One region of the Flexivirga oryzae genome, then DNA from elsewhere that is predicted to be linked to it. Evidence: predicted binding sites of a transcription regulator. Region 1 holds the regulator's gene; each other region holds the start of a gene.

Evidence for each region. Region 1 encodes LexA, which represses DNA repair genes until DNA is damaged. Its sites were predicted from a motif close to TCGAACANNTGTTCGA; they were not measured.
Region 2: the regulator LexA is predicted to act here: its motif matches at 1,805-1,820, upstream of FHU39_RS23455 (HNH endonuclease signature motif containing protein).
Region 3: the regulator LexA is predicted to act here: its motif matches at 2,294-2,309, upstream of FHU39_RS13055 (DUF222 domain-containing protein).

What each region holds. Positions count from the first base shown of each region.
Region 1 is NZ_JACHVQ010000001.1:572,667-576,897, forward strand. Features, by position in the region: gene FHU39_RS02675 (LysR family transcriptional regulator) at 1-552, opposite strand, end outside; gene FHU39_RS02680 (GOLPH3/VPS74 family protein) at 679-1,341, shown strand; gene FHU39_RS02685 (Sir2 family NAD-dependent protein deacetylase) at 1,338-2,165, shown strand; gene lexA (transcriptional repressor LexA) at 2,259-2,975, opposite strand; gene FHU39_RS02695 (hypothetical protein) at 3,260-3,664, shown strand; gene nrdR (transcriptional regulator NrdR) at 3,925-4,231, shown strand, end outside.
Region 2 is NZ_JACHVQ010000007.1:31,587-35,817, forward strand. Features, by position in the region: gene FHU39_RS23455 (HNH endonuclease signature motif containing protein) at 73-1,797, opposite strand; gene FHU39_RS23460 (GNAT family N-acetyltransferase) at 1,952-2,446, shown strand; gene lon (endopeptidase La) at 2,589-4,231, shown strand, end outside.
Region 3 is NZ_JACHVQ010000002.1:7,490-11,720, reverse strand. Features, by position in the region: gene FHU39_RS24715 (hypothetical protein) at 325-450, opposite strand; gene FHU39_RS13065 (SLC13 family permease) at 474-1,334, shown strand; gene FHU39_RS13060 (hypothetical protein) at 1,331-1,549, shown strand; gene FHU39_RS13055 (DUF222 domain-containing protein) at 2,519-4,051, shown strand.

The DNA of each region.
Region 1 (4,231 bases):
CGGGTGGTCCAACGGCAGGGCGAGGCGGACCTCGTCCTCGAGCAGCTTGCGGGTGACGAAGGAGTCGATGTCCTCGTCGGCCCGCGCCAGGTCCGTGCCCTCGTAGGCGAACGTCACCGCGACATCGCACTCGCCGGAACGCAACGCGGCGAACGCCTCCGGCGGCTCCGCCTCGCTGAAGGTCACGTGCACGTCCGGGAAACGCTGCTTGACCAGCGAGAGGGCGCGCGGCACCAGGGTCGAGGACGACGACGGGAAGGCCATCAGCCGCACCCGCCCGGCGCGCAGCCCGGCGATCGCGGCTACCTCCGACTCGGCCGCGTCGAGCGCGGCCAGCACCGGGTTGGCGTGTCGTGCCAGCACCTGCCCGGCCTCGGTGAGCCGCACGCTGCGTCCCAGCCGCTCGACCAGCACCGTGCCGGTGCGGTCCTCCAGGCGCCGCACCATCTGCGAGATGGCGGGCTGGGAGTAGCCCAACGAAGCGGCAGCTGCGGTGAAGCTGCCGTGGTCACTGATGGCCTTGATCACCCGAAGGCCTGCCGCGTCAATCATGTGACCAAGGATAACATTTCGTTATTAATTAACAACTCTTCCCGGAAAACGCTAATCCTTGTGGCGGGTGACCGGTTCCGCCCGGGGACGGAGGCGTCCGCCGCCCGGACGACCTATTGTCGAGACATGCTCATCTGTGCGGAAGTGCTGCTCGTGGCGACGCGCGCCGACGGCAGGCCGTTCACGGACAAATCCCGTCTCGACCTGGCACTGGCCGGAGCGGTGTTGTGCGAGTTGGCAGCGTGCGGGCGGATCGCGGTCAAGGACGGTCGGCTGGTCGTGCTCGACGCCCGGCCCGGTGGCGATCCGCTGCTCGACCATGCCCTCGCGATCTTCGCGCCGAAGGCCGGCAAGAAGCCGGCGCGCGTGCTGCCGGCGGTGGCGAAGGGCCAGACCGACCGCACCTACGACCGACTCGTGGCGGACGGAGCGGTACGGCGCGAGAAGGGCGGATTCCTGCAGCCACCGCGGCATCCCGTGCTCGACGTGGCCGGGCGAGCCCGGCTCGTGGACGCGGGCGGCCGGGTGCTCGCCGGCACCGCCCAGCCGGATCTGCACACCGGGTCGCTCGTCGCCCTGCTCGCCGCGGCGGATGTCATCACCAGGGTCTATGACAGCCGCCAGTTCGGTGTCTCCGGCCGTGAGCTGAAGAAGCGCGCGAAGGCCGTCGGCGAGCGGGACTGGGCGGCCGGTGCGGCGGCCGCGGCCATCCGCAGTGCCCAGGAGGCCGCCAGCGCGGCGATGGTCGCGGTCACGGCCGCCACGACGGTGACGGTCATCGGCAGTTGAACGACCTGGCGGCGCTGACCGAGCTGATCAGCGGTGGCGGGGTGGTCGCGCTCACCGGTGCCGGCCTGTCCACCGAGTCCGGCATACCCGACTATCGCGGTGCGGACGGCAAGCGCCGGTTCGCGCCGATGACGGCGCAGGAACTGCTGGCCGACCGGGAGGCGCGGCGCCGCTACTGGGCGCGCTCCTACGTCGGCTGGCCACGGTTCGCCTCGGCCGGCCCGAACCAGGGTCACTATGCGGTCGCGGCGTTGCAGGCCGCCGGCTACCTCGGCCCGATCATCACCCAGAACGTCGACGGACTGCACCAGGCCGCCGGTGCGGTCGACGTCGCCGAGCTGCACGGCAGCCTCGAACAGGTCGTGTGCATGCAGTGCGGCGAGCACTACGCCCGTGGCACGGTCGACGAGTGGCTGCGGCTGGCGAATCCGGACTTCGACCGGTCCGCGGACGGCCCGCTGCGCCCCGACGGCGATGTCGCGATCGCCGAATCGCTGATCGCCGGGTTCCGGCTGGTGCACTGCGTCGTGTGCGGCTCCGACCTGCTCAAGCCGGACGTGGTGATGTTCGGGGAGTCGGTGCCGAAAACGCTGGTCGAGCAATGCTTCTCGTATGTCGCTGCCGCGCGTGCGGTGCTCGTCCTCGGTTCGTCGCTGGCTGTGATGTCCGGTTACCGCTTCGTGCGCCGCGCGGTCCGGGAGGGCATCCCGGTCGCCGTCATCACCCACGGCTGGACGCGCGCGACCGACGAGGAGGTGTCGGTGCGCGTCGATGCGCCGCTGGGGGAGACGTTGACCGGTGTGGCCGACGCGCTCACCGGATGATCACCCCGCGAAGTTCTCCCCCGCTTCGCTCCTCCGATACTTCGCAGGGACCCCGATCTTCCTTGTGCAACTTGTCCGTTGGCCCGACCTGCGTCACACGCGCCGCAGAACCGCGGTGACCTTGCCGAGGATCGTCGCGTCGTCGCCGTCGATCGGGTCGTAGGCGTCGTTGTGGGGCAGCAGCCACACCTTGCCGCGGGTCCGCTTGAAGGTCTTGACGGTCGCCTCGTTGTCGAGCATCGCGGCCACGATGTCGCCGTTGGTCGCCGTCGGCTGCTGGCGCACCACGACCCAGTCGCCGTCGCAGATGGCCGCGTCGACCATCGAGTCGCCGACCACCTTCAGCAGGAACAGGTCGCCCTCGCCGACGAGTTGCTTGGGCAGCGGGAAGATGTCCTCGACGACCTCCTCGGCGAGGATCGGGCCACCGGCGGCGATGCGGCCGACCACCGGGATGTACGACGGGGACGGTCGCTGGTCGCCCAGCCCCGTCTCGTCCACCCCGGAGTCGTCGGCGCCGCGCACACTGGAACCGCCGCGGTAGCCGCGCATGTCGGTCGCGTCCGGGTCGATGACCTCCATGGCACGCGGCCGGTTGGGGTCGCGGCGCAGGTAACCCTTGCGCTCGAGCATCGTCAGCTGGTGCGCGACCGAGCTGGGACTGGTGAGGCCGACCGCGTCACCGATCTCGCGCAGGCTCGGCGGGTAGCCACGCCGATCGACCGAGTTGCGGATCACCTCCAGCACCTTGCGCTGCCGGGTCGTGAGGCTCTCGCCCCTGCGGTCGGGTAGTTCGTGCACATCTGCCATCGCGGCCATCTCCTCCTCGGCGAAGTTGCTCGAAAGCGGTCGGCCAGCAGGGTGCGCGGACGGCTGTCCGGACCCGGTTGTCGGTGGTCGGTGCTTGCCTTGGCTTCGTGAAAACAGCGTATGGGTTTAGGACACAAGTTCCAAACATCTGTACGACGCGTGTCTCGACCCGGTCGAACATCCGTGCTATAAATCCGACAGGTGTCCGATCGCACGGGTGTTCGGTCCAGGCCCACCGTCCGGGTCGTGCGTCAGTCGTCGCATCGCAGCTTCAGGAGGAAGAGATGAGTGCACTCGCCCAATGGGATGCCCCGGCCGACCCGCGCCCGGCGCGCCGCCACCTGCGTGCGGTCCCGACCGGCCCGCAGGCTTGCGGCGGCGGACGTGCCGTCGGTGTCCGGGTGCAATCCACCGGCCTGCGACTGACCGCACGCGGTCGCCGCCTGATCGGTGTCGTCGTCGCCGCAGCACTGCTCGTGGGCGCCGGCGCCGCGGCCAAGGCGTGGGCCACCACACCGGCAGCCGCGCCGCGCGGCGTGACGGTGCAGTCCGGGCAGACCCTGTCCGAGATCGCGCACCGCGCCTACCCCTCGATGCTGGTCTCCGACGCCGTCACCAAGGTGGCTCTGGCCAACGATCTCAACAGCCTCCAGGTGGTCGCCGGGGAGCACCTGCAACTGCCTCGGTGAGAGGCTGCGACGCGCCGTCCCCGGGCGCCTGACCAGCACTTTTCCGGGTCGACACGCCCCCTCTTGCACTTGTGGTGGGATCGGCTTAATATCCCTACATCTAGTAGTTACACGGATGGGATTTATCCACATCTAGTCCACATGAACAGTCCGGTCATCCCCAGTTCATCCACCGATTACCCACAGTCCCGTCCACAGGCCGAGGCGTGCGGCGGACGGGCCGGAAGCCGGTGCTGGGTGACGCGGGAGAGGGGTCGCGCATGCACTGTCCGTTCTGTCGACACGACGACAGTCGGGTCGTCGACAGCCGCACCAGCGAGGACGGCACCTGCATCAAGCGGCGTCGCCAGTGCCCCAACTGTGGCAAGCGCTTCTCGACGCTCGAGACGGCCAGCCTGACGGTGGTGAAACGCTCCGGCGCCAGCGAACCGTTCAGCCGGCAGAAGGTGCTGATCGGCGTCCGGAAGGCCTGCCAGGGACGGCCGGTCACCGAGGACCAGCTGGCACTGCTCGCCCAGGAGGTCGAGGAGTCGATCCGGGCGCAGGGCGCCGCGGAGATCGACGCCC
Region 2 (4,231 bases), on a different contig from region 1:
GCTGGTCGTGGCGCTCGTCGTCCTGCTGTGACCCGAGCACGGCACGACCTCCCGGCAGCCGCCTTTCACCGGTCAGTCCGCTGGGCGAGTGACGTAACGGTGACCGGACGGGCTGGTCCACGTGCAGATACCGTCAGGGGTCATCGAAACAGACCAGCCGCCTTCGTGTTTCGCCCTGTGATGATGACGACATAGGGATTGCAGGTTGCTCGCAGCGGTCGGGCCATCGGGCCATCGGATGACGTGGTCGACGTCGTCGAGCCGGGCCGGCCGGGTGCAGCCCGGGAATCGACAATGCTCGTCCCGCGTGACCACGAACCGTCGCAGACGTGCACCCGGGCGATAGGTCACATCCGATGTCTCCACGGTTGCCCCGGTCTTCGCATCCACCAGTGCACGCGTGAGTCTCACACCGAGTGTTCGGCACAGTTGAGAAAGCGCACCGGCGGGTATGACGCCGAACCCTTCGACGACCGCGTCGCCGATCCGGTAGTCGGTCGGCGGTGATCCGGCCTCAGCGGCTCGTGCCCTCGCCCGGCGGCGACGGGTCGCCGTCGCGACCGGCCCGTGATCCCACCGCTGCCGGCGATCACCACTGCCAGGAGTCAGGTCGACCCGGACACGCGGCGCGAGCGGCGTGTCCACCGTGGTGAGAATGTCGAAGCTCTCAGCCACGCTGAGCCGCAGCCACTCCTCGAGCCGTGGCTCGACGAAGGATCGGGACAACCATTCCGACTCGCTACCGGGCTCGCACGACAACCCTCCCGTCATACCGATCATTGCTGCCAGGCCCGCGACAGCGCTGTGACCGTCGAAGACCCGGGGCGCGAAGAAACCGGGCGCATCGGCACGGTCTGCGGTCGTGCCGCTCTGCTCCGGCAGGATGGGGAGTTGCACGACGCACGTGGTGCTGACGGACACGTTGCCGAGCATGAGGTCGACGAACGCGTCCACGCGGCACTCATCGAGGCACTTGTCGGTGGTCGTGTCCTCGTGCAGGTGCCGCGCCAACTCGTCGATGCCTGCCATGATGCGCACCGCGTCCTCGGTCGGGAGGACGGCATGGAACGCGCTGAGTCCCGGCTCGTGGTGTGGCGAGACCCGCACTCCTTTCGCCGCCACACGACTCTTGCGCGCTGACTCCTGGGCGTCCGCCGGCGCCAGGTCGGCGAGCAGTCGTCGGGTGCGGCGGACGAGTTTGGTGGACGTCAACGGGATCGGCTCAGCCGACTCATCATCGGCCTCGCCTGGCGCCTCCCCCGTCGCTTGCGCGTCGTCGATCACGGAGAGCAACTCGTCCTCGACATCGTGCGCGACCTTCGGGCTCACTCCGCACAAGGCGTCCGAGATGATGGTCAGTTTGCGGGGGTCGAGCGATCCCTTCTCCGCGAGCGCGAACAAGGCCGGCGTGTGCTTCATCCCATCGATCGCATCCGTCAGTCGGTTGGTCGTCTGCCGGTCCGACCAACCCAGTCGAGCGCCGAGCTCCTGCGGCAACCATTCGTCGGCATACTTCCCGATGGAACGCCGAACCTCTCGCGGACGCCCGCCAGGCTCCACGATCTCCTCGATCGCGGCGACTTGTGCCAGCCGAACGGACTGTGCCGCCCAGGTGGAATTTTGCACTTGCTGACACGCCACGACCTGGTCGATCAACTCCTCGCGAGACGAACCCACGGTCCCGGCCCTCGCCTTGTCCGCAGCCTCACGGACGAGTGCATGAGCAGTCGCAATCAGCGCGTCGACCGATGCGCCGGCGATGTCATCACCGGCGACCAGGAGCTGCTGTTTCGACATGCCCTAATCATATCTATGTTCGAGTTCAAAGGCAAGGTTGAGATGACATTTTTTCCTTATCTATCAACGGTTTTCACGTTGCAAGCATCGGCACACCGAGTGCTGAAAGTATATACGTGAACGCCGACATCGGACGACCTGGAAGAGTGATCACATGACATCGACCTGGCCGTTCGACGGACTCTCCCTCACCGGGCCGGAACTGGTGCTCCGACCTGTCCGCGACGCGGACCTCCCGCGCCTCATCAAGGTGTTTCCCGACGACTTCGACCTCGACCCGAGCTTCCCTCCGCTGGATGGAGTGCCCCCGGCGCAGGACCGTGCGCGTCGCCTTGTCCAGAGCATCTGGCGCCATCGCGGCAGGGGCTTCGGCATACACGCCCGGGCTGTCGCGCTGTCCTTCGCCTTCGAATCGCTCGGCACCCGGCAGGCGATCACCTCTGCAGTCATGAGCAACCACGCGTCGCTCGGAGTGAGCCGTCATCTCGGCTACCGGGACACCGGAGTCCGATCGCACGACACCGGCGCCGGCATCATCGACCTGCAGCACCTCGCGTTGACCCACGACGACTGGGCGGGCAGCGACGCCCGCGCACACGTCGGGATCCGCGGCTTCGAGGAGTACCGACCGTTCTTCGGCTTGCACTGACCTCCGATTTGACGATGCTCTCGGGAACAAAACCACCCCCTGCAGCCTTGAGTGGATAAGACTCAACTTTCGCTGCGGCGCGAGTCGCCCGTCGGCCCAGGCCGGCGAGCCGCTCGGGTCGCCATACGACTCCAGGAGAGCGATGACCCAAACACACGAGCTGCCGGTGCTCTTTCTGCACGACCAGGTGGCTTTGCCCGGCATGACGCTGCCCATCGAGCTCGACGACGAGGCCCGCGCGGCCGTCGACGCGGCCCGTGCTGCCGGCGGCGAACAGTTGCTGCTCGCGCCGCGCATCGACGACACCTACCCGACGGTCGGTGCGGTCGCCTCGATCGAGCAGGTGGGCCGGATGCCGGGCGGCGCACCTGCCGCAGTGCTGCGTGCCACCGACCGCGCCCGGATCGGCCGCGGTGTGGCCGGACCCGGCGCCGCCCTGTGGGTGGAAGCCGAGGTGATCGAGCCCGGCGCGCCGACCGAGCGCACCCGCGAACTCGCAACCGACTACAAACGACTCGTGGTCGCGACGCTCAAGCGCCGCAACGCCTGGCAGGTGATCGACCACGTCGAGTCCACCACCGATCCGCACGCGCTGGCCGACCTGGCCGGGTGGGCGTCATACCTCTCCCCTCAGCAGCGGGTGCAGTTGCTGGAGGAGACCGACATCGACAAGCGGCTGGAGGTCCTGATCACGTGGACCGGCGATCACCTTGCCGAACAAGAGGTTTCGGACAAGATCGCGACCGACGTCCGCGAAGGCATGGACAAGAGCCAGCGGGAGTTCCTGCTGCGGCAGCAGCTGGAGGCGATCCGGAAGGAGCTCGGCGAGAACGAGCCCGAGGGCGCCGACGACTACCGTTCGCGCGTCGAGGCCGCCGACCTGCCGGACGAGGTCCGGGAGGCCGCGCTGCGCGAGGTCGGCAAGCTGGAGCGTTCCAGCGAGCAGAGCCCGGAGGGTGGCTGGATCCGCACCTGGCTCGACACCGTCCTCGAACTGCCTTGGAACCACAAGACATCCGACCGCACCGACATCACCGCAGCCCGTGAGGTGTTGGACGCCGACCACCACGGCCTGGACGATGTGAAGGATCGCATCGTCGAATACCTCGCCGTGCGCGGCCGCCGTGCCGAGCGTGGTCTGGAGGTCGTCGGCGGCCGTGGCTCGGGCGCGGTCCTCGCGCTCGTCGGCCCGCCCGGTGTCGGCAAGACCTCACTCGGTGAGAGCGTTGCCCGTGCGCTGGACCGGTCGTTCGTGCGCGTTGCCCTCGGTGGTGTGCGTGACGAGGCCGAGATCCGTGGTCACCGGCGGACGTATGTCGGGGCGCTTCCCGGCCGCATCGTGCGTGCCATCAAGGAGGCCGGCTCGATGAACCCGGTCGTCCTGCTCGACGAGATCGACAAGGTCGGCTCCGACTTCCGCGGCGACCCGGCTGCCGCGTTGCTCGAGGTGCTGGACCCGGCGCAGAACCACACGTTCCGCGACCACTACCTCGAGCTCGACCTCGACCTGTCCGACGTGGTCTTCATCGCCACGGCGAACACCCTCGAGACCATCCCCAGTGCACTGCTGGACCGGATGGAGCTGGTCGCCCTCGATGGCTACACCGAGGACGACAAGGTCGCCATCGCCTCGACGCACCTGCTGCCCCGGCAGCTGGAGCGTGCTGCGCTGACGAGCGACGAGGTCACCATCGATGACGCCGCATTGCGTGAAATGGCAGGCGATTACACCCGAGAGGCCGGTGTGCGGCAGATGGAGCGGATGATCGGCAAGATCCTGCGCAA
Region 3 (4,231 bases), on a different contig from region 1:
ACTGAGATTCGGTGAACGCAGTGGGCCGACCCGGACGGGGCGCCCAGCCCGGCCGCGTGTCCAGCGCAGAGGGAGGACGCTCCCAGGCAGCTTTCAGCAGGTTCTTGTATTCATCGAATCAAGAATTGGGCGGTGTGCCCTTCGTGGACGACCGGCCACCCGAGCGGCGATGGGACACACGATGCGGTCGGCACAATGGTGGATCAGTCCAGTCGGCGCCGGGCAGCACCATGCATAGCCTGCTGATCGCGATCGCGATCGTGGCATCGATCGGGATCAGCTACCGGACCAAGATCAACACGGGCTGCTGGCGATCGTGTTCGCTTATCTCATCGGCGTGTTCGTCCTCGGGATGAAGCCCGCCGAGGTGACCGCGTTGTGGCCGGTCCCGATCTTCTTCACGATCTTCGCGGTGACGCTGTTCTTCTCGGTCGCCATCGAGAACGGCACGCTGGAGAAGATCTCGCACCCGGATGTTGCACCGCTCGCGCGGACTCGCATGGGGGCTGGCGGTCGTCTTCTTCGTGACGGCTGTGGTCGTCGCCGGGCTGGGAGCCGGCTTCTACGCCGTGATGGTCTTTCTCGCGCCCGCCGCTCTCGTCATCTGCTCCCAGGTGAAGATCGAACCGCTGCTCGCCGGGCTCGCGGTGATCGTCGGCGCCCAGGTCGGCTCCAACCTGATGACCAGTCTCAACGGCATCGTCTTCCGCGGGTTGTTCCAGAAGCTCGGCTATTCGGAGTCGCGGGCGTTCGGGATCTCCTTCGCGATCTTCGTCGCCTACCTGGTGCTGACGCTGCTGGTGATCGTCGTGATGACGCTGTACTTCCGCAGGAAGGCGATCCGCCGCGGCGAGCAGGCACGACGTGAGGATCTGGTGGTCGCCGAGCCGGAGCCGTTCGACGGTCACCAGCAGGTGACCCTGCTGCTCATCGGGATCTTCCTGCTGCTGGCGTTGGTGCCGTCGATCCTGCACGTGCTCTTCTCGCACGTCGACGTGTTCGGCAGTTGGGCGACCAACGTCGATCCGCCGTTGCTGAGCATCGTGCTGGCGGTGGTGGCGATGTTGTGCGGCACCGCGGACAGCCACCGGGTGATCGCGCGGGTGCCCTGGGGCATCCTGATCATGATCAGCGGGATGGGCATGCTCATCCAGGTCGCCGTGGCGGCCGGGACGATCACGCAGATCGCGAACTGGCTGGGCGACGGACACCTGCCGACCTACCTGGTCCCGGTGTTCCTCGCACTGGTCGCCGCCGTCATCACGGCCTTCAGCAGTTACATCGGGGTCACCGCTCCGGCGCTCTTCCCGGTGGTGCCGACCCTGGGGCGGTGACGCACCTCAACCCGACCCTGCTGTTCGTGTGCGCCACGATCGGGGGTCTGTCGATGGCGGTCTCGCCGTACTCCGAGGGCGGTGCGATGGTGATGGGTTTCTCCCCGGAGGACCAGCAGGATGCCATGTACCGCAAGGAACTGCTGGTCGGGCTGCCGGTCATGGGCGGCTCGGCACTCGTCGCCAGCCTGCTCCTGACCCTGGTGTTCCATTAGGCCCCGATCGATCCCGCGCTGGCCGGGGTAGCCGATCCGCCGTCGCCGCGCTGGCCGAGTAGCCATGGGGGAGCGCAGCGGGGGAACGGCGTATACAGGTCGCCACCCGCGCTGGCCGAGTAGGCGAGCCGGCTATTTGCGCTGGCCGAGTAGCCGTGGGGGAGCGCAGCGGAGGAACGGCGTATCGAGGTCGCGTCCCCCGGGTGGCCAAGCAGCCGTATGCCGCGCCGGCCGAGTAGCCGATCCGACGCGCTGCTGAGTAGCCGCCCCCACGCGCTGGCCGGGGTAGCCGTGGGGGGCGAAGCGGAGGCCGAGGTCCCCCCACGCGATGGCCGAATAGGTGACCCGACGCGCTGGCGACCCGGCCATTTTGCGCTGGCCGAGTAGGCGTGGGGGAGCGCAGCGGAGGAACGGCGTATCGAGGTCGCGTCCCCGGGTGGCCAAGCAGCCGTATGCCGCGCCGGCCGAGTAGCTGACCCGACGCGCTGGCCGAGTAGCCGATCCCACGCGCTGGCCGAGTAGCCGTGGGGGAGCGCAGCGGAGGAACGGCGTATCGAGGTCGCGTCCCCCGGGTGGCCAAGCAGCCGTATGCCGCGCCGGCCGAGTAGCCGACCCGACGCGCTCGCTGAGTAGCCGATCCCACGCGTTGGCCGAGTAGGCGTGGGGGAGCGCAGCGGAGGAACGGCGTATCGAGGTCCGCGCACAGTTTTTGGCGTACTTCCGATACGTTTCAGAGCGAACGTATCGAAGAAATGTTCGCATAACCTCTGTACTTCCTGAACGCCACCCGATAGAATCATGACAACGAAACCACCCAGGGGACAGGGGGACTCGATCACCATGGCCATCGACTCACCCCTGCGCATCCCCGACCAACCGGTACCAGTGGAACCGGATACGACTTGCTGGGACGGGCCCGATCCCGCCCGGCGGCCGGAGCCGGGTTTGGGACCCCGCCTCCTGGACCAGGTGACCGCGACCGTCCAAGCGTTGGATGAGTTGCCGGGTGTGTTGGAGCAACTCGGGGACGACCAGGAGGCCGACCTCGTCGGGGTCCTGTTGCGGCTGCAGGCGAGGGCCGGGCAGGTCGCGACGGTGGCGACCGCGAACGCTTTGGACCGGGGCGTGTTGTTGACCTCGGACGCGGCGAATGCCACCCAGTGGGTCACCGGGTGCGCAGCACGGGCGGGGACCAGTATTGAACCGTCGGCGGCGTCCACCATCAGTGTGGTGGCGCAGGCGTGCCGGGACCGGCGCAACCATGTGATCGCGTCCGCGGTCCGCGACGGGTCCTGCACCCTGGCCACCGCCCGGACCGCGTTACGGCAAACCGCGAAAGTCGCCGAAGTGTTACCGACCGCGGCCCGCGAAGACATCCAGGCGTGGTTCCTGCAACTGGACCCGGCGCTGGGGTCCCGGGGCGTGACGGAACTGACCCGGCGGATCATCGCCAACTATGCCGCGGACAAACTCTCGGCCGAGGATGCGCACCTGGAGAAGGTGGAGTCGTTGACCTGGCGGACCCTGCCGACCGGGATGATCCGGTTGATCGCGGACCTGTGCCCCGCCAACGCCGCCATCCTCAAACAAGCCATCACCGCGTTGTCCGCACCCCACCCCGCCCAAACCAAGCACACCAGCACCACCGAGACCACGGGCGGGACCACCACCAGCCAGGAAAGCAACCCCACCGACGCCGCCGCCGGTGTCGCGGGCGACAGTGACTCCGGGCCCACCCACGACGCGGACACCACCACCGGTGACCTCCAGGACACCACCGGTGACACCGGTGACACCGGTGACTCGACCGGTCACGCCGGTGCCGCGTTCGGCCTGCACCCCGACGTCCAGCACGACGACTGCGACGGTGACGTCAATCGCGCGGCCTCCGGCGCCACCAGCACGGGCGGCACCAGCACAGGCGCCGCGACCGGGCGGGTGCGGGATGAACGGACCCCGGGCAAACGGCGGGTGGACGCGCTGATGGACCTGGTCGCCGCAGGCGCCAAGACCGTGTGCGGGGACGGGATGGGCATCGGCGCCGGCGCCACCGTGTTGGTCACCATGGACCTACACCGGCTCCTCACAGACTTGGACGGTGCCATCACCATCGGCGGGGAGATCCTCGACGCGGGTACCGCCCGCCGCCTGGCGTGTGACGCGGACCTGATCCCCGTCGTCCTCGGCACCAAGAGTCAACCCCTGGACGTGGGGCGTGAAAAACGGTTGGCCACCAAAGCGATACGGGCCGCCGTCGTCCACCGAGACATGGGATGCACCTTCCCCGCGTGCGACCGACCCCCGGGTTACTGTGAGATCCACCACATCCTGCCCTGGTGGGCCGGCGGTGACACCGCGTTGGACAACTCTGCCATGCTCTGCCGCCGACACCACCAGATCGTCCACCGGCACGGCTACACCGCCACCATCACTGCCGACGGGGTGCACTGGGACCTGACCGACGGCGCCATGCCCGGCTGGGCCGCCGACAAGGTCGCCTGAACATCAGACCGGACGGGACCTCGATGCGGGCTCGTTCCTCGCCCTTACTCGGCCACCGCTGAAATGGACTGCGCGGGGTGATGATTCGGCCAGCGCTGGTGTGTGCGGGACCTCGATGCGGGCTCGTTCCTCGCCCTTACTCGGCCACCGCTGAGATTGCCGCCGCTGAAGTGGACTGCG